Regions from separate parts of the Agrobacterium vacciniicorymbosi genome, predicted to be linked through region 3. Evidence: riboswitches for the same ligand, from Rfam matches in the RefSeq annotation. Region 3 holds a riboswitch; each other region holds the start of a gene.

Region 1 (7,204 bases), 110 kb from region 3:
AAACTGTCCATCTCGATCAGGCAGATGCGGCCGCGCTGCAGCTGCGTTTCGATATGGCTTTCGAGCATGTCGAAAATCGCCAGTTCGGTGACACGGATGCCATAAAGCGCCTCAAGATCTTCCAGCGGTACCTTGAAGAAGGTGAACTGGTCGCCCTCGAAATCCTGGGTCAACGTAAAGCCGAGCATGGCTTCCGGCGGCAGATTGCTCGCAGCCAGAAGCTCGATCCACAGATCGACATAGCAATTGGTTTCCGGCCACATGCGCTCCAATGAATGAAGCGAATGTTGAACATAGGTGTCAGCGCTCAAGGCCGGAAAAATACTCGTCATGCCGTCCTCAGCCCCAAAGCGTATCCCGCACAGACTGCGGCCATGCTTCCACATCCAGTCCGTGTTTTGCGAACAGCGCCAGCGCGATGCGCTCCAGCCCGAAGCCGACGCAGGCAGTATGCGCGACCGCGCCATCCGCAAGGTTGAGGCCCCATTTGGCTCCGAATGCATCCTGATGATAGTTGAAGCTCATGCAGGCCGTCTGGTTGGTCGTGGATGTTACCGGAATCAGCAGCTCGAATTTCAGGTTCTGGTCGCGCTGGTTGTTGGCCAGCATCTTTCCCGCGCGCCCGAAGAACGGGTCGTTGGCGATATCGATCTTCACATCGAGACCAATCTTTTCCATCATTTCCACGCCGCGATCCATCCACAGCTGGCGGAATTCCGTGACGTCGCTTTCCGTGCCCATGCGCACATATTCGCGCATGCGGAACAGCTGCTGCCGTGCCGGGTCTTTGGATGGTTCATGGCGGAAGCAATAGGATTGGATGTCGTAGAGACCGCCATTGTCAGACAGGTTGCCGCGCTTTGCGATGGTCGGATAAAGCGGGTAGCAGGCCGCCGGCGTCAGCACGATATCGGTGATCTTCTGGTCTTTCGTCCAGTCGGCACCCTCATCCATGCTTTTCAGCAGGCTGACGTGATCCAGCTCGCAGCCGCAGAAGGAATGAACTGTGCCAGCCAGTTGCGGGAAGCTTTTCATATAGCCGCTTTTTTCGAAATAGGCGCGGTTGATGCCGGGCGGGAAGCGGATAGCTTCCGCTTTGTCACCGCCGCCAACCTTGTCGATCAGGCGCTCGAAGGCGACGATCACGTCTTCGAACTGGCCGCTGCGGCCATAAAGGCCATCGACGCCGGTATCGATCAGAAGGCCCTTGTCGAACAGGCGATCCAAAAACGTAGTTTGCATGTCCATGGTTTTATCCTGAAAGGCCAGAGTTATATCGAAAGACTTGTGTCCTGCTTCTGCACGAGCAGGAGATTGGCGGAGTTGCTGAGAATTCTGTCGTTGGAGATCATCAGCTGCGCCGAATGCGCATCGCGCAGATGCCGTCCGAGGCTGTAGGGCGTACCGTTTTTGTAGCCCATGATGCCGCAGATCAGCATGGCGTGATTGATGATTTCCAGAATGGTTTCCGACGAACAAATCTTGACGTTGTTCATGGCGATGGCAAAGCCCATGGACATCAGCTTGTCGGGATCGGACTTGGTGTCCTCATAGGCCTTCAGACCGGCAATGACGTTGGATTTGACGATCTGGAGCTTGTTGGACACTTCCGCCAGACGGATGGCACCGGGAGGGGGCACGCCGGGGGATTTGCGCGCCGCTGCGCGCACGAAAGCCTGCGCCCGTAAAACGGCGTCGGCTGCAATGCCGTACCAGACGCCGCTCCACAAAAGATGCGAGGTCGCCAGCATGGATTGCGCCGCGATTTCCGCAAAAGGCTTGGGAAAGATTTGTTCAGACGGCGCTTTGCCCTTGAACAGGAAACCGTCGGAGCAGGTGCCACGCATGCCCAGCGTGTTCCAGACATGGGTCTTCTCAAGGCTGTACTGGTCTTTCAGAAACACCGTCATCACCTGATCGGCAGGCGCTGCATCGGCATGCGCGCGAGAGGTGATGAGAATGGCATCCGCTTCGCTGCCGTAAGAAATGACGGTCGCGTCCTTTTCCAGCGTGCAGCTTTCGCCATCCACATGGATGGCGCAAATCGAGTTGCGCAGGTTTCCGCCAATGCCGCCTTCAGTCGTGGCCGAGCCGATCAGCAATTGTTCGGCAGCCAGACGCCGCATGAAACTTGTGTGCCACGCGCTTTCCTCGCCATGTTCCACAAGGCTTGAGGCCTTGATCTGGTGCATGGCAAAGATCATCGCGGTTGCGGAGCAGGACTGGCCGAGAATGCAGCATATATCGGCGATCTGCCTGAGATCGGCGCTTTCGCCGCCCAGATGAACGGGAATCTGAATGCCGAGCAGGCGCTCAGCCCGAAGGGCGTCCACCGCCTCTTTCGGAAAACGTGCTGCTGCGTCCACATCGTCCGCATGCTGCGCGGCGATGGAGGCGACACGCGTTGCGCGTGCAGCCAGCGTCGAATCCGGTGGGGCGACGGACACGTTCATTATGCCGCCTCTTTGCCGTCGAGAATGGCTTTTACCGTGTCTTCGATGGCCTTGATGCTGGCGAAAGACTTGCGGTTGAGCATGCTGTCGGGAAATTCGATATCGAAAGCATCTTCAATGCCCAGCATCAATTGTACTGATGCGAAAGAAGAAAGTCCGGCTGCATAAAGATCATCTTCGTCAGCAATTGTATCGACAGGCACAGGGAGCTGGCCGAATTTCGACAGTATTTCACGAATTGTTGAATTCATTCTCAATAGTCTCCCTCAGATAGAGCGTCATCATAACGCATTCTTGGAGTTAATCGCGAAAAAATAAAATTCCAATAAATGGCGAGGTTAATTTGTGGTGACTTTCCGCCCTTAGGAAACATACCGCAGATGCCAACTTGACAAAACTCCATGTCAGGTTTTTGATTGAGGCATTCACCAGGGGGGTCCCGGCAAGGGGCTGAGATACTGCTAGAGCGCGCAGTGACCCGTTGAACCTGATCCAGTTCATACTGGCGTAGGGACGGTGCAAACGCGGGAACAGCAGTTCGGCCTTGCCGAATCAATCGCTATTGGTCCCGTGGTTTTTCGTCTTCATGCTCGAACTGGGTCTCCACTGTTTTTGCTTTGGAGCCTCACGATGAACATTGCCGCTAAAAATCTCTCCCCTGTCGTTACCACAGGTCCGCTGCCCGCTTCGACCAAGGTCTACAAGCCGGGCATCATCCACCCTCACATCCGCGTCCCCATGCGCGAAATCGCCGTGCATCCCACGGCGGGCGAACCGCCGGTTACGGTATATGATTCCTCCGGTCCCTATACCGACCCTTCCCATGCGGTCAGCATCGAAGGCGGACTTCCGCGTTTGCGTCACGACTGGGTTGTCGCGCGGGGCGATGTGGAGGCTTACGATGGCCGCCATGTCAAACCGGAGGATAATGGTTTTGCGACGGGCGAGCGCCTGACGCCGGAATTTCCGCTGCGCCACCAGCCGCTGAAAGCGAAGGATGGCAAGGCGGTAACGCAGCTTGCCTATGCCCGCGCCGGTATCATCACGCCGGAAATGGAGTTCATCGCCATCCGCGAAAACCTTGGCCGTGAAGCTGCCAAGGAAAAGCTGGTGCTGGATGGCGAAAGTTTTGGCGCGAATATTCCAGATTTCGTCACGGCTGAATTTGTGCGCCAGGAGGTTGCTGCGGGCAGGGCGATCATCCCAGCCAACATCAACCACCCCGAGGCAGAGCCGATGATCATCGGTCGCAATTTCCTCGTCAAGATCAACGCCAATATTGGCAACTCGGCGGTGACCTCCTCCATGGCGGATGAGGTCGACAAGATGGTCTGGGCTATCCGTTGGGGTGGCGATACGGTCATGGACCTGTCCACCGGTCGCAACATTCACAATATCCGCGAATGGATCATCCGCAATTCGCCGGTGCCGATCGGAACCGTGCCGCTTTATCAGGCGCTGGAAAAGGTCAATGGCATTGCCGAAGACCTGACCTGGGAGGTGTTTCGCGATACATTGATCGAGCAGGCCGAACAGGGCGTCGATTACTTCACCATCCATGCCGGCGTCCGGCTGCATTACATTCCCCTCACCGTCAATCGCGTCACCGGCATCGTCTCGCGTGGCGGCTCGATCATGGCCAAGTGGTGCCTGCATCACCACAAGGAATCCTTTCTCTACGAGCATTTCGAGGAGATTTGCGACATCTGCCGCGCTTACGATGTGTCCTTCTCGCTGGGCGATGGTCTTCGCCCTGGCTCGATTGCCGATGCCAATGATGCGGCGCAATTTGCCGAGTTGGAAACGCTGGGTGAGCTAACGCAGATTGCCTGGGCCAAAGATTGTCAGGTCATGATCGAAGGCCCTGGCCATGTGCCGATGCACAAGATCAAGGAAAACATGGACAAGCAGCTGAAGGTTTGCGGCGAAGCGCCCTTCTATACGCTTGGGCCGCTGACAACGGATATCGCGCCGGGCTACGACCACATCACGTCAGGCATTGGTGCGGCGATGATCGGCTGGTTCGGCACGGCCATGCTTTGTTATGTCACGCCGAAGGAACATCTGGGCCTGCCGGATCGCAATGACGTGAAGGTCGGCGTCATCACCTACAAGATCGCTGCCCACGCCGCCGATCTCGCCAAGGGGCATCCGGCGGCGCAAATCCGCGACAATGCGCTGTCGCGCGCCCGCTTCGAGTTCCGCTGGGAAGACCAGTTCAACCTGTCGCTAGACCCGGAAACGGCACGGTCTTTCCATGATGAGACCTTGCCGAAGGAGGCGCATAAGGTCGCGCATTTCTGCTCCATGTGCGGGCCGAAATTCTGCTCCATGCGCATTTCGCACGATATCCGCGCCGAGGCGCAGAAGGAAGGTCTGGAAGCCATGGCGCAGAAATTCCAGCAGGGCGGTGATCTCTATATGCCGCTGGAAAAGCCGGTTGCGGGGGAATGAGATGCGCATTCTCATCAAGGGAGCAGGCGTTGCCGGTCTTACGGCTGCTCTTGAACTTGCCCGCCACGGAATGGAGGTCGTGGTTTGCGATCTCGCCAACCAGCCGGGGCGCGGTGCGTCCTGGTATGCGGGCGGCATGCTGGCACCTTGGTGTGAACGCGAAAGCGCCGAGGAAACCGTGCTGACATTAGGCCAATCGGCGCTCGACTGGTGGGACGAGGCGACGCCGGGGCTGGTGAAACGCAAAGGCACATTGGTCGTGGCTCCGGCGCGGGACAAGGCAGAACTTTCACGCTTTGCTTCTCGCACATCAGGCTATCGCTGGTTGGATGAGGATGAGATTTCGGCACTAGAGCCCGATCTCGCCGGACGTTTCCGTACCGGCTTGTTCTTCGAAGGCGAGGGGCATCTCGATCCGCGACGGGCGCTCTCGGCACTCTATGAGCGTCTGGTTTCGATGGGTGTCCGCTTTCACTTCGGCGGCGAGGCAGTGGATAAACGTGAATTCGATCACATCATTGATTGCACCGGCGCGGCGCAGACCGGCAAGCTTACCGGCCTTCGCGGCGTGCGTGGGGAAATGCTTTACCTCTCGACCGGTGAGGTGACGCTTTCCCGTCCCGTGCGACTGCTTCATCCGCGCATTCCGCTGTACATCGTGCCGCGGGAAGCGGGGCGCTTCATGGTAGGGGCGACGATGATCGAAACAGATGATGCGGGACCGATCACCGCCCGTTCGATGATGGAACTGCTGAATGCGGCCTATGCGCTACACCCCGCTTTCGGGGAGGCGCAGATCATCGAGACGGGCACCGGTATCCGTCCCGCATTTACCGATAATCTGCCCAGCATTCGGGAAGATGGCGGCACGCTGTTCATCAATGGCGCCCATCGGCACGGCTTCCTGCTGTCGCCAGCCATGGCGCAGCAGTCCGCCGAAATCGTAATGTCAAAGGAGGTTTCCCATGAAGATTCGCGTCAACGGGCAAGAGCATGACCTTGCCACCGACCGGCTTTCGCACCTGCTGACCGCGCTGGACTACGAAGGCGACTGGCTGGCGACAGCGGTCAACGGCGATCTCGTCCATGCGCAGGATCGCGATGATTTTAAGCTGAAGGAATTCGACAGGATCGAAGTTCTTTCACCCATGCAGGGAGGATAGGCGATGTTGAAACTCTATGGACGCGAAGTCGGATCGCGGCTGCTGCTCGGCACTGCTCGTTACCCTTCGCCCGCCGTGCTGGCGGATGCGGTGCGGGCCAGCAAGACCGATATTCTCACCATCTCTCTGCGACGCGAAACGGCGGGTGGCAGGCAGGGCGGGCAGTTTTTCGAGCTGATCCGTGAGCTTGACCGGCATATTTTGCCCAACACCGCCGGTTGCCACACGGCCAAGGAAGCGGTGCTGACGGCCAAGATGGCGCGGGAGGTTTTCAGAACCAACTGGATCAAGCTAGAGGTGATCGGTAACCACGATACGCTGCAGCCGGATGTCTTTGCTCTGGTGGAGGCGGCCCGCATTCTGAGCGATGACGGTTTCGAGGTGTTTCCCTATACGACCGATGATCTGGTGGTGGCGGAAAAACTGGTGGATGCGGGTTGCAAGGTTCTGATGCCCTGGTGCGCGCCCATCGGCAGCGCCATTGGGCCGCTGAACATTACTGCTCTGCGCTCCATGCGCGCCCATTTCCAGGATGTGCCGATGATTGTCGATGCCGGGCTTGGACGGCCTTCGCATGCCGCGACCGTTATGGAACTGGGTTACGATGCCGTGCTGCTCAATACGGCGGTGGCCGGTGCGGGCAATCCGGTCATCATGGCTGGCGCGTTCGCAAAAGCGGTGGCGGCTGGGCGCGAGGCCTATCTCTCGGGCATGCTGGAGCCGCGCGACATGGCGGTGCCATCCACGCCTGTGATTGGCACGGCGGTGTTTTCCTGAGCCGTTGACAAGATGAGGTGAGGGCGGGATACCGGCAGGCAAGAGCCTCAAGAGGTACCCAGACATGCACAATCTGCTGACCGATATCGATGGTGTGGCCGTCGGCCATGCCACCGATCTCCAACTCGGATCGGGCGTCACTGCCATCGTTTTTGACCAACCGGCCATCGCCTCCGGCTTCGTTCTTGGCGGTGCGCCGGGCGGGCGGGATACGGCGCTGCTCGATCCGTCGATGACGGTGGAGGCGGTCGATGCCCTGGTGCTGTCGGGCGGTTCGGCCTTCGGTTTGGATGCGGCAGGCGGTGTGCAATCTGGGCTTCGCGAGATCGGGCGCGGTCTTGCTGTCGGTTCGACCCG
Region 2 (7,204 bases), on a different contig from region 3:
AACCGTCGCGGTCCAGAATTTCATAGGCTACGCCGCCAGCCTTTAGCACCGCGACATCCTTGCCGATGCCATCGAACTGCTTTTGCGTGCGGAAAACTTCCAGCGTGCCCTGGGTGCGCTGGTCGTATTGAATGCCGGTCTCGTCCCGCAGCGCCATCAGGCAATCGCGGCTGTATTCGGCAACCCGCACCATGCGGCTTTTGTTGATGGAATAACGGGCAGATGTGCAGTTGCGCAGCATCTGCGATATCCAGCGCCATGCGGCAGGATCAACGGTGGGGCGAATGATCAGCGGCGCATGTTCCATGAACAGCCATTTCATGGCCTTCATCGGAATACCGGGAGCGGCCCAGGGTGAGGAGTAGCCGGGTGAAACTTCACCCGCATTGGCAAAGCTGGTTTCCAGCGCCGCCGCAGGCTGGCGGTCAATCACGGTCACCGAATGACCGGCCTTTGCCAGATACCAGGCGGATGTAACGCCGACGACACCGGCTCCAAGAATGACGATATTCATATTGCTCTCACTCGTCTGCATTCGTTGCATCGCCCGTGGCGACAGGTATGTCTGGCTGAATATAGGTACGGCGATAACGATGGCCGAGACCTGTCAGAATTTCATAGGCAATGGTACCGGCATCCTCGCCAATGTCTTCCAGCGATTGATCTGGCCCTATCAATTGAACGAGACTGCCATGGGTCAAGGTTCCCTCCGGCAGCGCGGAAATATCGAGGCTGATACTGTCCATCGATACGCGCCCGGCAATCGGCAGGCGTACGCCATTGAAATAGGCCGCTCCCCTGCTGCTCAGAGAACGGGGAAGGCCGTCCGCATAACCGGCGGCGATGGTCGCCAGTCTCGTTTCACCCGTAGTGCGCAGCGTGCCGCCATAACCAACCAGCGTGTTGGCGGGAACCGTCCGCGTCTGCACAACGGCCACATCCAGCCGCACTACCGGCTTCATCGGGTTCGTCCGGACGGTGGAAGGTGCGCCGCCATAAAGCGCGATGCCTGGGCGCATAACGGCATTGTGGTATTCCGCGCCCAGAAAGATACCGCCGGAATTGGCAAAACACACCGGCACATCTGGAAACATGGCCGCCGCTTTGCGCATCACATCAAGCTGCGATCCATTGGCCGCATGCTCGGGCTCATCCGCGCAGGCCAAATGGCTCATGATGAAGGTGATCGAGATGTCGTTCAGAAGGCTCGGCGAGGTTTTCAGCGTTTCGACTTCGGAAGGTGCCATGCCCAGCCGCGACATGCCGGTATCGATCTGGATTGCTGCTGGAAGCGTCTTGCCCAGCATGACGGCATGCGCGGACCATTGCGCCAGCTGCTCCAGCGAGTTGATGACGGGCGTGATGTTCATCGCCGCGCAGGAAGTCTCGTTGCCGGGTTGAAGCCCGTTCAGCACGAAAATGTCCGCATCACCGGCAATGCGAAGACGCAGCGCGATGGCCTCATCGATATGGGCGACGAAGAAGTGACGGCAACCGGCATTGTAGAGAACGGGTGCGACCATATCCGCACCGAGGCCATAGGCATTCGCCTTAACAACGGCGCTGGTCACGGAATTTGGGGCCATGGCCCGCAGCATGAGGTAATTGTCGCGAAGCGCGCCGAGGTCTATTGTCAGATAACCGCTGGCACCACCGCTCGCCTTCTGGCGATTGATCGTCATGTCCATCGTCGTTCCCTTGTTATTTTACAACAAGACTATTGCAACGATTATCGAATTTTCGCAGTTTGATGCGTGGATTATTCGAAGATTGGCGATCAGGCGCAATTTTCGACGGCTAAATGGAATGATTTTATGTCGGCTTTGGACGCTACCGATCGTCACATCATCCGCGTGCTTCGGCTCAACGCCCGCATCAGTAATGCGAAGCTTGCGGCAGAGGTGGGCCTGTCACCATCCGCCTGTCTGCGGAGGGTGGATATTCTGGAGCGGGAAGGTGTCATTCGCGGCTACACGGCGCTGACGGGCAGTGCCGCTGGCGGCGAGGTCATCTCGGTCATCGTGCAGATCACGCTCGACCGGCAGACAGAGGATTTTCTCAATCGCTTCGAACATGCCGTGAGGCGATACCCCGAAATTCGCGAGTGCTACCTCATGACCGGCGGCTCCGACTATTTCCTGCGGGTGGAAGTAGAAAGCGCGGGCGATTTCGAGCGAGTTCACAAGGAAATCCTCTCGAAACTGCCCGGCGTCTCCCGCATTCACTCCAGCTTCGCCATTCGCAACGCGCTGGCAAGCCCGAAGCCGAGGGCCTGATGTCAGGCGCTCCACCAGCGATAAAAATGGTGCACAGGCCCGTGACCTTGGCCGACATGCAGGTCTCTGCCCGCCGCCAGCGCCCCCTGTAGATATTCCTTCGCCAAACCAATCGCATCCGCCAAGGGAAAGCCAAGCGCCAGATTTGCGGTAATGGCCGATGCCAGTGTGCAGCCGGTGCCGTGGTCATTGCGAGTGTCTATGCGCGGCATGGAAAATTCCTGCATGCCATCGCCATCCAGCAGCTGATCGACACTCTCAGCGCCGCCGCCATGCCCGCCTTTGATCAGAACGGCGCGAACACCGGTGCTCAATATTGCTTCGGCTTGACGGATCATCTCCTGCCTGTTCGTCGCAACCGGCTGGCCGCTTAAAAGTGCGGCTTCCGGCAGGTTCGGGGTGGCGAGTAGTGCCAGAGGCAGCAAGGCGCTGCGCAGGCTTTCGATGGCATCCTCCTGTAGCAGACGGTCGCCTGATGTCGCCACCATCACCGGGTCCATGACGACAGGACTGCTGATTTCATGTAGCTTTGCAGCAATTGTTTCGATTGTCTCAATGCGCGAGACCATGCCAATCTTGACCGCACCGATATTAAGGTCCGAGAAAACCGCGTCCATCTGCGCTGCGATCATGCTGGGCGAAACATCTTCGACCGCAGTCACACCCTTGGTGTTCTGGGCGGTGATGGCGGTGATGACGCTGGTGCCATAGACGCCAAGCGCGGAAAAGGTCTTCAGGTCGGCCTGTATGCCCGCGCCGCCACCGCTGTCAGACCCGGCAATCGTCAAGGCAATGGCTGTCATCCGCGTGCCTCCAGCGCAAGGTCCACCTGACGGCGGAAATCAGCCGTTGCCTCTGCAATATCGACGGCGCGGAACAAAGCGGAGATCAAGGCGACGCCGTCAGCACCCGCGTCGATTACGGGGCCGACCTTCTCCAGCGTAATACCAGCGATAGCGCCGACGGGCATCTCCGGGCAAGCATTGCGAAGATAGGTGCGAAGGTCGCGAAGCCCCTCCAATCCCACCGGCGCGTTCGGATTGACCTTTGAAACCGTCTCGAAAACTCCACCAATGCATGCATAGTCCGCAGATGCTTGGGCAACACGCTCTGCATCGCCCATGTTCTTGACAGTCAGGCCGATGATGGCATCCGGCCCCAGCAGTCGTCTTGCTGTTTCCGCATCCATATCGTCGGCACCCAGATGCACACCATCCGCGCCGGACGCCAGCGCCACATCCACGCGGTCGTTGATGACGAGAGGAACGCCGGTTGCCTTCAGCGCATCCACCATCAGGCGCGCTTGCTCGATCATATGTCGGGTCGAGGCGTGCTTATCGCGATACTGGATGATCGTTGCGCCGTGCCGTGCAGCGACGGCAGCCAGTTCTGGCAACGGCGCGATATCGTCAAGCGAGGCATCTACCAAGGCATTCAGTCTGTAATCAATTTTCATCGTGCTCGATCCTCGCAAGGGAAAGAATGTCGTTGGCATCGATAGCGTCCAGCGCATCCAGAAAGGCCGCTTCGAAAGTGCCGGGGCCGCGGGCGTGTTTTGCTGCAAGTTCTGCCGATACACCCGTCACCGTCAGCGCTGCCGTTGCCGCCAGCATTGGGTCCGGTTCGACCGCCATGAAAGCGGCGATCACTCCGCCGGAAAGGCAGCCGGTGCCGGTAACTTTCGCCATCCATGTATGACCGTTGAGAATCTTTGCGTTTCTGGCCGCATCGCGAAACACATCCTGCGGGCCGGTCTGGATGCGCAATGCTTTGCCGACATCGCCGATGACCGCCATCTCTGCCGCATTGCCGCGCACGATGGTCGGGTGGAGGGTGATGAGTTCATGGGCGAAATCCAGCCGAGACGGCGAGTAATCGCAATGCACGGGATCAACGATCCAGGGTTTGCCCTTGGCATTCGCCACCTCCACTGCCATGCGAATGACTTTGCGCCGCGTAGCATCCAGCGTGCCGAGATTAATGGTGAGAGCATCGACCTTGGAAACGAAGCTTTCGATTTCCTCTTCGGACGACGTCATGGACGGAATGCCGCCCACGGTGGTTATGCCATCGGCGGTAAATTTCTGAACGACGGTGTTCATCAGGCAATGCACCCGGGGCCGTCGTTGCCGCACCCGCGCCAGCAGCTCTGCCGCACTCTGTGCCGTTGGAAAACTCGCCATAGGTCTCTGCGCTCCAGATAATATCAGGGAGACCCGAGTCGAGCGGAGAAGAGAAAAGCTTGGCCAATGGCGACTGTTCCGTTCCTACGCCGGCATGACCCGGATCAGGTTCAAGGGTCCGGCTCAGCGCCATCTCAGCATCGTCAGATGCTCCCCTCGGAATGTCTGGAAATTGTCGTCTTTTGTGCCTGCTGTCAATGGCAGGTAAAGGCGGAGCTGCACGGCCCCGCCTTTTGTGTCGAGTGATCAGGCGATCTGGACGACCACTTTTTCACGCGCGGATTTCAGCGCCGCATCGGCGAGTTTCAGCGCGATCAGGCCGTCCTGTGCGGAAGGCGAGGCTGCGGCGTTGTTTTCGATGGAATCGATGAAGGCTGCAATTTCTGCGGCATAGGCGGCGGTGTAACGCGTCATGAAGAAATCATGCAGCGGTGGGCGCGTGTAGCCGTCCTTGGTTGCGACTTCGATGGAGACAGGGCGCTGATTTTCTGCGGCAACAGAGCCTAGCGAGCCGTGGACTTCAATGCGCTGATCGTAGCCGTAGGTGGCGCGGCGCGAGTTGGAAATGATCGCCTGGCGACCGCTGGCGGTGGTCAAAATGATGCTGGCGCTGTCGTAGTCGCCCAGTTCCCCGATTTTCGGATCGACCAGAACGGAGCCGGTGGCGAAAACGCTGACGATCTCTTCACCCAGCAGAAAACGGGCGATGTCGAAATCATGGATGGTCATGTCGCGGAAGATGCCGCCGGAGACCTTGATATATTCCGGTGGTGGTGCGCCGGGATCACGGCTGGTGATGGTCACCATCTCGACCTTGCCGATTTGGCCGTCATCGATGGCCTTGCGCACGGCCCGGAAATGCGGGTCGAAACGGCGGTTGAAGCCGAGCATGATTTTGGCGCCGGTTTCCTTGACCACATCGATGCAAGCCTGCGCGCGGGCAACATCGAGATCGATCGGCTTTTCGCAGAAAATCGCCTTGCCGGCACGGGCAAATTGCTCGATCAGATCGGCATGCGTATTGGTCGGCGTGCAGATGATGACCGCGTCGATATCGGGGTTGGCCAAAACCGCATCGATGGTGCTGATCTCGCAGCCGGTCTCATCCGCGATGGCCTGTGCTGCCTCCTGAAAGGCATCGACCACGGCCACCAGTTTCGCGCGCTTGTCGGAAGCAATCGCTTTTGCGTGCACTTTTCCGATGCGACCCGCACCCAGCAAAGCCAATCTCGTAACCATCGTTTCCTCCCGATCTGGTTAACTGGAGCTGTCTGTCGTTATGGCTTCGTTTGGAACGCCAATGCGAACAATCAGCCCATTTGGAATATATGTTCCATCTTGCTAGAGCGCCGTTTCATGCATGTCAAGCGGCGAGCAGTGCGTCCAATCTCAGACTATGCTGGCCAGATTGGTGTGTTTGCGAAAGCCGGGAAGGGCCTGCGCACGCTCCTCCAGCGAATGAATGAAATTTTGGATTGTGGCGGGCAGTGGTTGCCCCAGTGCTGTGACGACACCCCAGTAGAAGGGAATATGAAAGCCGAGCGGCAGAACGGCGACACCGTCTATCGGCAGGCCGCTGATCGTTACCGATTCCACGATGGCGACGCCCAGCCCCGCCCGCGCCAGAGACAGCGAAACATAGGTCGCATTGCTATCGACCACATCCTTCAAGGCGATATTCTGTTTCTGGAATGCCTGTTCTATTCGCATTCTAAGCCGGTAGGGATTGGCAGAGGCGATGATGCGGCGTTCTGCAAGATACTGCGCGGAGACGATGGTTTTCTGGGCCAGCTCATCACTGGCTGCGACGATGGCGACACAGGGGACTTCGCCGATCCAGTGAACGTCCAGACCGGGATTATCAAGCGGCAGGCTGGCAATGCCGATGTCGGCTGTGCGGGCGACGACAGCCTGCACGACATTTTCCGATGCCGTGCTTTGCAGATGCACATGTTTTGGAAACTGCTCTTCGGGAATATCTTTCAGGGCCAGCGGCACGAGACTGGCGGCAAGGGCCGGAATGGACGCGATCTCGATTGGACGAGCCTCATCGCTTTCAATGTGGCGCGCCCGTTCGCTGATGGTGCGAAGCCCGCCGAGAAACAGTTCCGCCTGAGCAAAAAACGCCACGCCCTGTTCCGTGGGCGCGATGCGCGGGCCGTTCCGATGAAGCAGAACGAAGCCGATTTCCTGTTCCAAATCCTGAATGAGGCGGCTGATGACGGGTTGGGATTTTCCGAGCGCTTTGGCAGCGCCTGTCATGCTGCCGATGGACACCACGGCGACGAAGGCTTCGAGTTGTCGCGTGTCGAGATATTGCTCTATCATTTCGCCACCTTCGATGGTCTGGTCGCGATTTTTCGCGTCTGACATGCTTTATGACAGGTGTCGTGATTTCTGACCATCCGCCTGTGCGTATGGGCGAGGTGCGTGCTTGTGGATAAGCGGAGCTTACTCGTTTTCCTGCGAGGCGAGTTCCGGCTTGCGCCCTTCGAACAGGCGGGAGCGGGAGCCGTGCAGGTGCTGACGCATCAGGCGGCGTGCCAGATCGGAATCGCGATTTCGAATGGCTTCGAAAATCGCGGCGTGTTCGTCATAGACATGCTGGAGACCAAGAATGGAATTTTTGAGCGAAAGACCGTGGAATTGCATTCCAACGGCAATATGGTCTTTCAGCGCTTCCATGGCAGTGGAAAAATAGGTGTTGCCGGATGCCTTGGCGATGGCGAGATGGAATTGAAAATC
Region 3 (7,204 bases):
TAACGTGACCCATTTCATGCGACAGAACCGCAGCCACTTCCGACGCATCATTGGCAAGTGCCAGAAGTCCGCGCGTCACATAGAGATATCCGCCCGGCAGCGCAAAGGCGTTGATGGCAGGGGAGTTGAGAATGGTGATGCGGTAGGACTGCTGTGGATTTTCCGAAACCGCCGTCAGCGCACCGGCAATGCGGGCGACCAGACGCTCGGTCTTGTCGTCGTGATATTCGCCGCCATAGCTCGCCACGATGCGCGGATGCTCGCGGGCACCCATCTGCGCGCGCGGATCGTTCTTCTGCACCTGCTCCACGGTCTGCGGATTGTCGGACGGCTTGAGCGTCGACTGATAGGAGGGGCTGAACAGAGACTGGCAAGAAGACAAGACAAAACCAGCGGTCGCCAATGCCACCGCGCGCCTTACCAACTTGCCCCTGCGCCATACATTCTGACCGGAGGTGTGGCCCTGCGGGGCCTTCACACACGTCATCATCCTGCTCGTCTGCTCCTAACGTTCCTGATCATCCGTTAATTGCAGACCAGAATACCATATTACCCCTAGGGGCAGTTGAATGCGCGAACAAAGAAAACGATCCATCATGTGAAAATATTTCAAAAGGAACAATTGTTCGCATAGTTTTCAAGCAGTTGTTTAAAATGCGCAAGTGCAAAAATAACGCATCGACGTTGTGATTTCGCATGACTTGCCAGCGACCCGCGTCGAAATTGTGACGCAACCACGCCGACTGTTAGGCAGAGCAGCCTAGACAGTCAGAAAGGTTCTGATCTCATTCACTTGCGTCGCCGCAAAGAAGTCTTCCGTACGACCCTGATAGAGAACTTGCCCGTTGGACAGAAAGACCACCCTATCCGCCAGACGGCGAATATCGTCCGGATGATGGGTGACAAGAAGAATGGTGTTCTTCATCTCTTCATGCAGATCTTTCAAAAGAACCGCCATGCCGGAGCGCAAACCGGGATCGAGCGCCGCAAAAGGCTCGTCCAGCAACATCACAGCCCGTTGGCGCACCAGGGCTCTGGCAAGCGCTGCCCTTTGCCTTTCCCCGCCGGACAGCGTGGAAGGCAGGCGTTTTTCAAAACCGCCAAGCCCGACACGCTCCAGCGCGCGCTTGATGGCGGCTTTGTCTTTACTGGAAAGTCTCATGGACGGGCTGACGCCCAGCCCGACATTGGTGAAAATATCCAGATGGGCAAAAAGATTATTGTCCTGAAAGATCAGTGACACTGGCCGCTCTGAGGGATCGAGGCCGACCATATCGCGGTCATCGATCAAAACCCGGCCCGCATCCGGCGCTTCGAACCCGGCAATGAGGTTGAGAAGCGTCGATTTTCCCGATCCCGATGGCCCGACCACCGCCGTCACCTTGCCGCGCTCAAAGCCGCAATCCAACGCAAAATCCTGATGGCCGAGTTTCAGGCTGACCCTATCGAGGCGTGCGCCCCACTCCTGCGCATTCATGCAACCGCTTTCGATGACTGACGGGACACGCCACCTGCTGCAAGAACAAGGCAGATGACCCCGAGGATGAAGGCGTAACCCGCCGCGTCATTGGTTCTGTAACTGCCCATATTGCTATAGACGAGCCAGGGCAAAGTCACGAAGCTTTCCGATCCGAACAGCGCGACCGCACCGAGATCGCCAAGCGAAAGCGCCATGGCAAAGGAAAACGCCATCGCCGCCGGTCGCCACAAGACCGGCCAGTCAACCAGCCGAAACCGTGAGAAACCGGCAAGGCCGAGACTGGCGGACAGGCGCCCGCTGCGGGCCTGGTGGGTGATAAAGGCAGGTTCGAGAACGCGCATGACGAAAGGTAATGCCATCAGCATATTGATGGCGGCAACCAGCGCCGGCGCAAAGAACGCCACGTCACCAAATGATCGCAGCAGCAGAAACCAGCCGCTTCCCAGCACCACCGGCGGCACCAGCAGCACCAGAGATGACCCCGTGCCCATCGCCGTGAAGAATGTTCTCAGCACGGGGCCAGCCTGTCTGTGCATTGCAATGGCCTGCCGGGCGCGAATAAGTGCGACGGAGACGGCAAGCGCAAGCGATGCCGAGATAAGCGCAATCAAAAGACTGGTCATGGCCGCCTGCCGAAAGCTGGGGGTAGACAACAGCCGTAAGAGATCGGCAGAAACACCCGATGCAGCAACAGCGACAAGCGGTAAACCAACGAGGATCAGCGCCAGCAGAATGACCCCGCCATCCCAAAGGCGCGACCCGAGCGCTTCGCCATCCAGCCGTTTCACGGCCCGACCCTGCGTCTGCGCCTCAGCATCCGCCGATGGCAGAAGCGCCAGCAAGGCCAGAAGAATTCCCGTCATGACGATCTGCATCAGTGCCAGCGCAATCGCCCGAGGAGGATCGAAATCGAAGCGTAGCGCCTGATAGATCGCGACCTCGATCGTGGTGGCAGCAGGCCCGCCACCCAGCAGCAGAACAAGGGTAAAGCTAGTGGCGCAGAGCATGAAGATCAGCCCCGCCACACCCGACAGCAGGCGTGCCACGGCAGGCCATTCGATAAAGCGGAAGGTAGAGACAGGCCCGAGACCAAGGCTCGCCCCCATGCGCCAATATTCCCCCGGTACCCGCTCCAGCCCGGCCAGAAAAAATCGCACGGCCAGCGGCAGATTGAAGAAGACATGGGCAATCAGAATGCCCGACAGCCCGTAGATGCTGAAAGGCTGCTCTGCCCCCGCCGATAAAAGAAGCATATTGAAAATGCCCTGCCTGCCCCAGATCGCAATCAGCCCCAGCGCACCGACAATGACAGGCAATCCCATCGGCACCGCCATCAGACGGATGATCCAGATGCGGCCCGGAAAATCTCTCTGCCGGGCAAGCGCAAGCGCCACCGGTAATCCCAGCACAATGGAAAAGACCGTGGAAAGTGTCGCCTGCCACAGGGTAAAGCGCAGAATTCTCACCGTATAGGCATCGAACAGGGCTGCGGAAGCAGCACCCGTATCGAAAGACAGCAGCGCCGCGACAGCAAGGCCCATGAACAGAAGAACAGCGGCAAAGGCCACCGCTCCGCTGTAGATAAACCTGCGACTATCGCGACGCTCGATCATGATCGTTGGCGACCGGGCTTACTTCACGCTCATGGCGGCAAGCCATTCATCAATCCAGGCCTTGCGGTTCTTCGCCACCTCTTCCGGCGACATCAGATACGTCTTGGTGGGCTGTACCAGCTTGGAAAACGCATCCGGCAAGGGTGCAGACGTCGCGGCAACAGGCATCATCCAGTTGTTCTCAGGGATGGCATCCTGAAAACCGGATGTGAGAACGAAGGCGAGAAACTGTTTTGCCAGCGCCTGTTGCGGCGCATTCTTCAAAATGCCCGCCACTTCGATCTGGATATAATGCCCCTCTTCGAAGGCGGCCGCCTGATAACGCTCGCTGTGTTCCGCAACCATGTGATAGGCGGGCGAGGTCGTATAGGACAGCACCATCGGCACCTCACCCTTGGTGAAGAGACCATAGGATTCCGACCAGCCGGGGGTGACGGTCAGAACACGGTTCTTAAGCTTCGCCCAGGCCTCCGGTGCCTTGTCGCCATAGATGGATTTGACCCAGAGCAACAGGCCGAGACCCGGCGTGGAAGTGCGCGGATCCTGAATGGCGATTTTCTGCGATGGATCGCCTTCGACCAGTTCCTTCATGCTCTTGGGCGGATTTTTCATCGTCTGCGTATCGTAGACCACGGCGAAGTGGCCGTAATCGTAAGGCACGAACACATCGTCCTGAAAGCCGCCCGGCACCTTTGCCGCAGATGCATCGACGCTCGAAGCCTCGAACAATCCGGTCTGCTTGGCTTCGGCAATCAGGTTGGTGTCGAGACCGACGACGACATCGGCCTTGGAGCCGGGGCCTTCCAGTTTCAGCCTGTTCAGCAGCGCCACACCATCGGCCACGCCGACGAAATTGACCGTGCAGTTGCAGGTCTCTTCAAAAGCGGCCTTGACCTTCGGGCCCGGTCCCCATTCGGAAACGAAGCTCTCATAGGTGTAGACGGTGAGCGTCTTCTTCTCCTGCGCCATGGCAAGGCCAGGCAGCATGAGAGACGAGAGCACGAGCGAATGAAGGAAAATACAACGATACATCAACAGCACCTCCTCGAAATGACAACGGGAATAGGGCGCCATGGATGGAAGCCGTCTAATCCCTCCGCCGGTGTTAACCGGATCAGGTTCTTCGGGTTGGCAGAGCCTCTCAGCCTTGTCCAGTAAAGGACAAAGCACCCCGTTAGATCAAGGCAAGATGTAATCGCAGCGCTAACGCTTTGCAAGCCGGCTTTCTATCAGGCCCGGTGTCAGCTTTGACCGCTCATATGCACCAGTTCCCAGACATGGCCGTCCGGGTCCTGAAAGCTGCCCGCATACATGAAGCCATGGTCCTGCACCGGCTTCCACTCTGCCCCGCCGGATGACAATGCGGTGGCAATCATCTGGTCGATCTCCTCACGGCTCGAAGCCGAAAGGCAGGTCAGCACTTCCTTGGTGCGGCTGGCATCGGCAATCTCGCCATTGATGAAATCGCGGAAGCGCTCTTCCTGAAGCAGCATGACGAAAATATTCTTCTCGACGATCATGCACAGCGTGCGCTCGTCCGAATATTCCGGATTGAAGCTGAAACCCAGCGCGGTGAAAAAGGCCTTAGAGGTCTCGATATTCTTGACCGGCAGGTTGACGAAGATCATACGCATGTCTGGCTCCTCCATAAGACAACAGGAAAGCCCAAATAGGCTTTCCTGTCAAAGACGGATGACACGCACAAAATCCGACACGTCGAATTGCTTTTTAGCTCTCCAGCTCTTCGCGCAGCATTTCCAGCTCCAGCCACTCTTCTTCCATGGTCTCTAGCTTCTGCCGCAGCTTCGACATTTCCTCAGCAAGTTTGTTGAAGGCCGTCGGGTCTTTGGCGAAGAGATTGGGATCGGCCATGCGCTCTTCGCGCTTGGCGATCTCTTCCTGCGCCTTTTCCATTTCCTTGGGCAGATTCTCCAAAGCAAATTTCTGCTTGAAGGAGAGTTTGCCCTTCGCCTTCGAAGGCTCGGCAGCGGAACTGGACGCAGCGGAGGCCTTGGCCTTTTCCTGCTTATCCGCCTTCTTCTTTTCGTCCGAGGCGCCCTTGCGCTGCGCCATCATATCCGAATAACCGCCCGCATATTCGATCCAGCGACCATCCGGCGCATCCGGGTTTGCGGGCGCAATGGTCGAGGTTACCGTGCGGTCGAGGAAGTCACGGTCATGGCTGACGAGGATGACGGTGCCGGAAAAACCGGCGACGATTTCCTGCAACAGATCCAGCGTCTCGATGTCGAGATCGTTGGTCGGTTCGTCAAGGATCAGAAGATTGGTCGGCCGCGCCAGAATGCGCGCCAGCATCAGACGCGCGCGTTCGCCGCCCGAGAGATTGCGAATGGGCGTGCGGGCCTGCTCGGGCTGAAACAGGAAATCCTTCATATAGCCGGTGACGTGCTTCAACTCGCCATTGACCAGCAGGTTTTCGCCACGACCATCGGTCAGATAATGCGCCAGCGTATCGTTGGGGTTCAAATCCTCACGCTTCTGGTCGAGTGTGGCGATTTCCAGATTGGTGCCGAGTTTGACCCAGCCGCTATCCGGCTCCAGCTGACCCGTCAGCATCTTCAAAAGCGTCGTCTTGCCCGCACCGTTGGGGCCAACGAAACCAATGCAATCGCCGCGATGCACGCGAAGCGAAAACGGCGCGACGATCGTGCGCTCACCGTAGGACTTGGTTATCGTATCGGCTTCGATCACCAGCTTGCCGGATTCGCGGCCTTCCGCAGCCGTCGCCTGCACGGAACCCGTTGGCCCCTTGTGCCCACGATATTCGGCGCGCATGGCCTGAAGCTCACCCACACGGCGCATGTTGCGCTTGCGGCGCGCGGTGACACCATAGCGCATCCAGTGTTCTTCGCGCTCGATGGCCTTGCCCAGCTTGTGCTGTTCCAGCTCTTCCTCTTCCAGCACCTTGTCGCGCCATTCCTCGAAATGGGCAAAGCCGCGGCTGAGGCGGCGCGACGTACCGCGATCCAGCCAGACGGTAGCGGTAGAGACTTTTTCAAGGAAACGACGGTCATGCGAAATCAGAACCAGCGCGCTGCGCGTCTGCTGTAATTCGCTTTCCAGCCACTCGATGGTCGGCAGGTCGAGATGGTTGGTCGGCTCGTCCAGCATCAGAATATCAGGTTCCGGGGCCATGACGCGCACGAGCGCGGCACGACGCGCCTCCCCACCCGAAAGGCTGGACGGATGTTCCTGGCCCGTCAGTCCCAGATGTTCCAGCAGATAGGTGACGCGATAGGCATCGTCCCCCGGCCCGAGACCCGCTTCCGCATAGGCCTGCACCGTCTCGAAACCGGCAAAATCGGGCGCCTGTTCCAGATAACGGATTGTCGCGGAAGGATGCCGGAAGATTTCGCCCGACTGCGCTTCAACCAGACCGGCGGCGATCTTCATCAGCGTCGATTTGCCAGAACCGTTGCGGCCAACGAGGCAGATACGATCTCCCGGCTCCACTTGCAGATTGGCACCATTGAGCAGCGGGGTAACGCCGAAGGTCAGCTTGATATCGTCGAGTTTCAGAATGGGGGGTGCCAAGGGTTCAGGCTCCGGTCAAATCGTAAGGACGGGCAAGCACGATGGCTTTGCCGCTTTTGAGGCGAAGGCGCAAAGGCCCTTCCGCCACGTTGGAAATAGTGCGCGACGAGCCGAAAGCAAGCGCGAAGTCCGCAAGTGGATAGCGGGCATTTTCAATCTCGAGGCCATAGAGCGCCGTAAAACCGGCCACCGAAAACAGCGATCCCGCTGGTAGGTCGAGCGCGCGCTCACCTTCGAGCAGCGGATAGGCCTCTTCCTCTCCGGAGGTCAGCACGACCTCGACACCGCTCTCGGCAAGCGAGACGGCGTAGAGCAGATGAAACACCGCGTGGTCGGACCGCTCGCCAGCCAGCGCACCGACCAGCGTCAGCCGTGTTGCGCCGCGCGCCAGCGCCTCGGTTACCGCGATCTCCCCATCCGTCACGCCTTTGGCGGCGGGAAAGGGCTGTTGTTCGACACCGGGCCAAAGCTGTTGCAGGGCATTGTCGGAGGAATCGAAATCTCCCACCCACAATTCCGGTGTGAGACCGAGCGGCTGTGCGTGGCGCATGCCACT

Evidence for each region. A riboswitch is a leader RNA that binds a small molecule or an ion and turns the genes downstream of it on or off. The one in region 3 is predicted to bind thiamine pyrophosphate.
Region 1: linked by a shared signal. The riboswitch ahead of thiC (phosphomethylpyrimidine synthase ThiC) and the one ahead of thiB (thiamine ABC transporter substrate binding subunit) in region 3 are both predicted to bind thiamine pyrophosphate.
Region 2: linked by a shared signal. The riboswitch ahead of ABUK73_RS06770 (hydroxyethylthiazole kinase) and the one ahead of thiB (thiamine ABC transporter substrate binding subunit) in region 3 are both predicted to bind thiamine pyrophosphate.

What each region holds. Positions count from the first base shown of each region.
Region 1 is NZ_JBETMF010000014.1:19,233-26,436, reverse strand. It holds gene ABUK73_RS19655 (DUF1839 family protein) at 1-332, opposite strand, end outside; gene ABUK73_RS19650 (amino acid--[acyl-carrier-protein] ligase) at 340-1,248, opposite strand; gene ABUK73_RS19645 (acyl-CoA dehydrogenase family protein) at 1,272-2,453, opposite strand; gene ABUK73_RS19640 (acyl carrier protein) at 2,453-2,704, opposite strand; TPP riboswitch at 2,874-2,985, shown strand; gene thiC (phosphomethylpyrimidine synthase ThiC) at 3,084-4,907, shown strand; gene thiO (glycine oxidase ThiO) at 4,909-5,904, shown strand; gene thiS (sulfur carrier protein ThiS) at 5,873-6,070, shown strand; gene ABUK73_RS19620 (thiazole synthase) at 6,074-6,847, shown strand; gene ABUK73_RS19615 (P1 family peptidase) at 6,912-7,204, shown strand, end outside.
Region 2 is NZ_JBETMF010000003.1:176,987-184,190, reverse strand. It holds gene ABUK73_RS06795 (D-amino acid dehydrogenase) at 1-514, opposite strand, end outside; gene alr (alanine racemase) at 522-1,688, opposite strand; gene ABUK73_RS06785 (Lrp/AsnC family transcriptional regulator) at 1,815-2,276, shown strand; gene thiD (bifunctional hydroxymethylpyrimidine kinase/phosphomethylpyrimidine kinase) at 2,279-3,079, opposite strand; gene thiE (thiamine phosphate synthase) at 3,076-3,732, opposite strand; gene ABUK73_RS06770 (hydroxyethylthiazole kinase) at 3,722-4,459, opposite strand; TPP riboswitch at 4,524-4,626, opposite strand; gene iolG (inositol 2-dehydrogenase) at 4,706-5,698, opposite strand; gene ABUK73_RS06760 (LysR family transcriptional regulator) at 5,849-6,832, opposite strand; gene ABUK73_RS06755 (FadR/GntR family transcriptional regulator) at 6,911-7,204, opposite strand, start outside.
Region 3 is NZ_JBETMF010000014.1:129,868-137,071, forward strand. It holds gene ABUK73_RS20115 (M48 family metalloprotease) at 1-487, opposite strand, end outside; gene ABUK73_RS20120 (thiamine ABC transporter ATP-binding protein) at 761-1,477, opposite strand; gene thiP (thiamine/thiamine pyrophosphate ABC transporter permease ThiP) at 1,474-3,093, opposite strand; gene thiB (thiamine ABC transporter substrate binding subunit) at 3,112-4,125, opposite strand; TPP riboswitch at 4,168-4,277, opposite strand; gene ABUK73_RS20135 (VOC family protein) at 4,335-4,727, opposite strand; gene ABUK73_RS20140 (ABC-F family ATP-binding cassette domain-containing protein) at 4,822-6,648, opposite strand; gene ABUK73_RS20145 (thiamine diphosphokinase) at 6,653-7,204, opposite strand, start outside.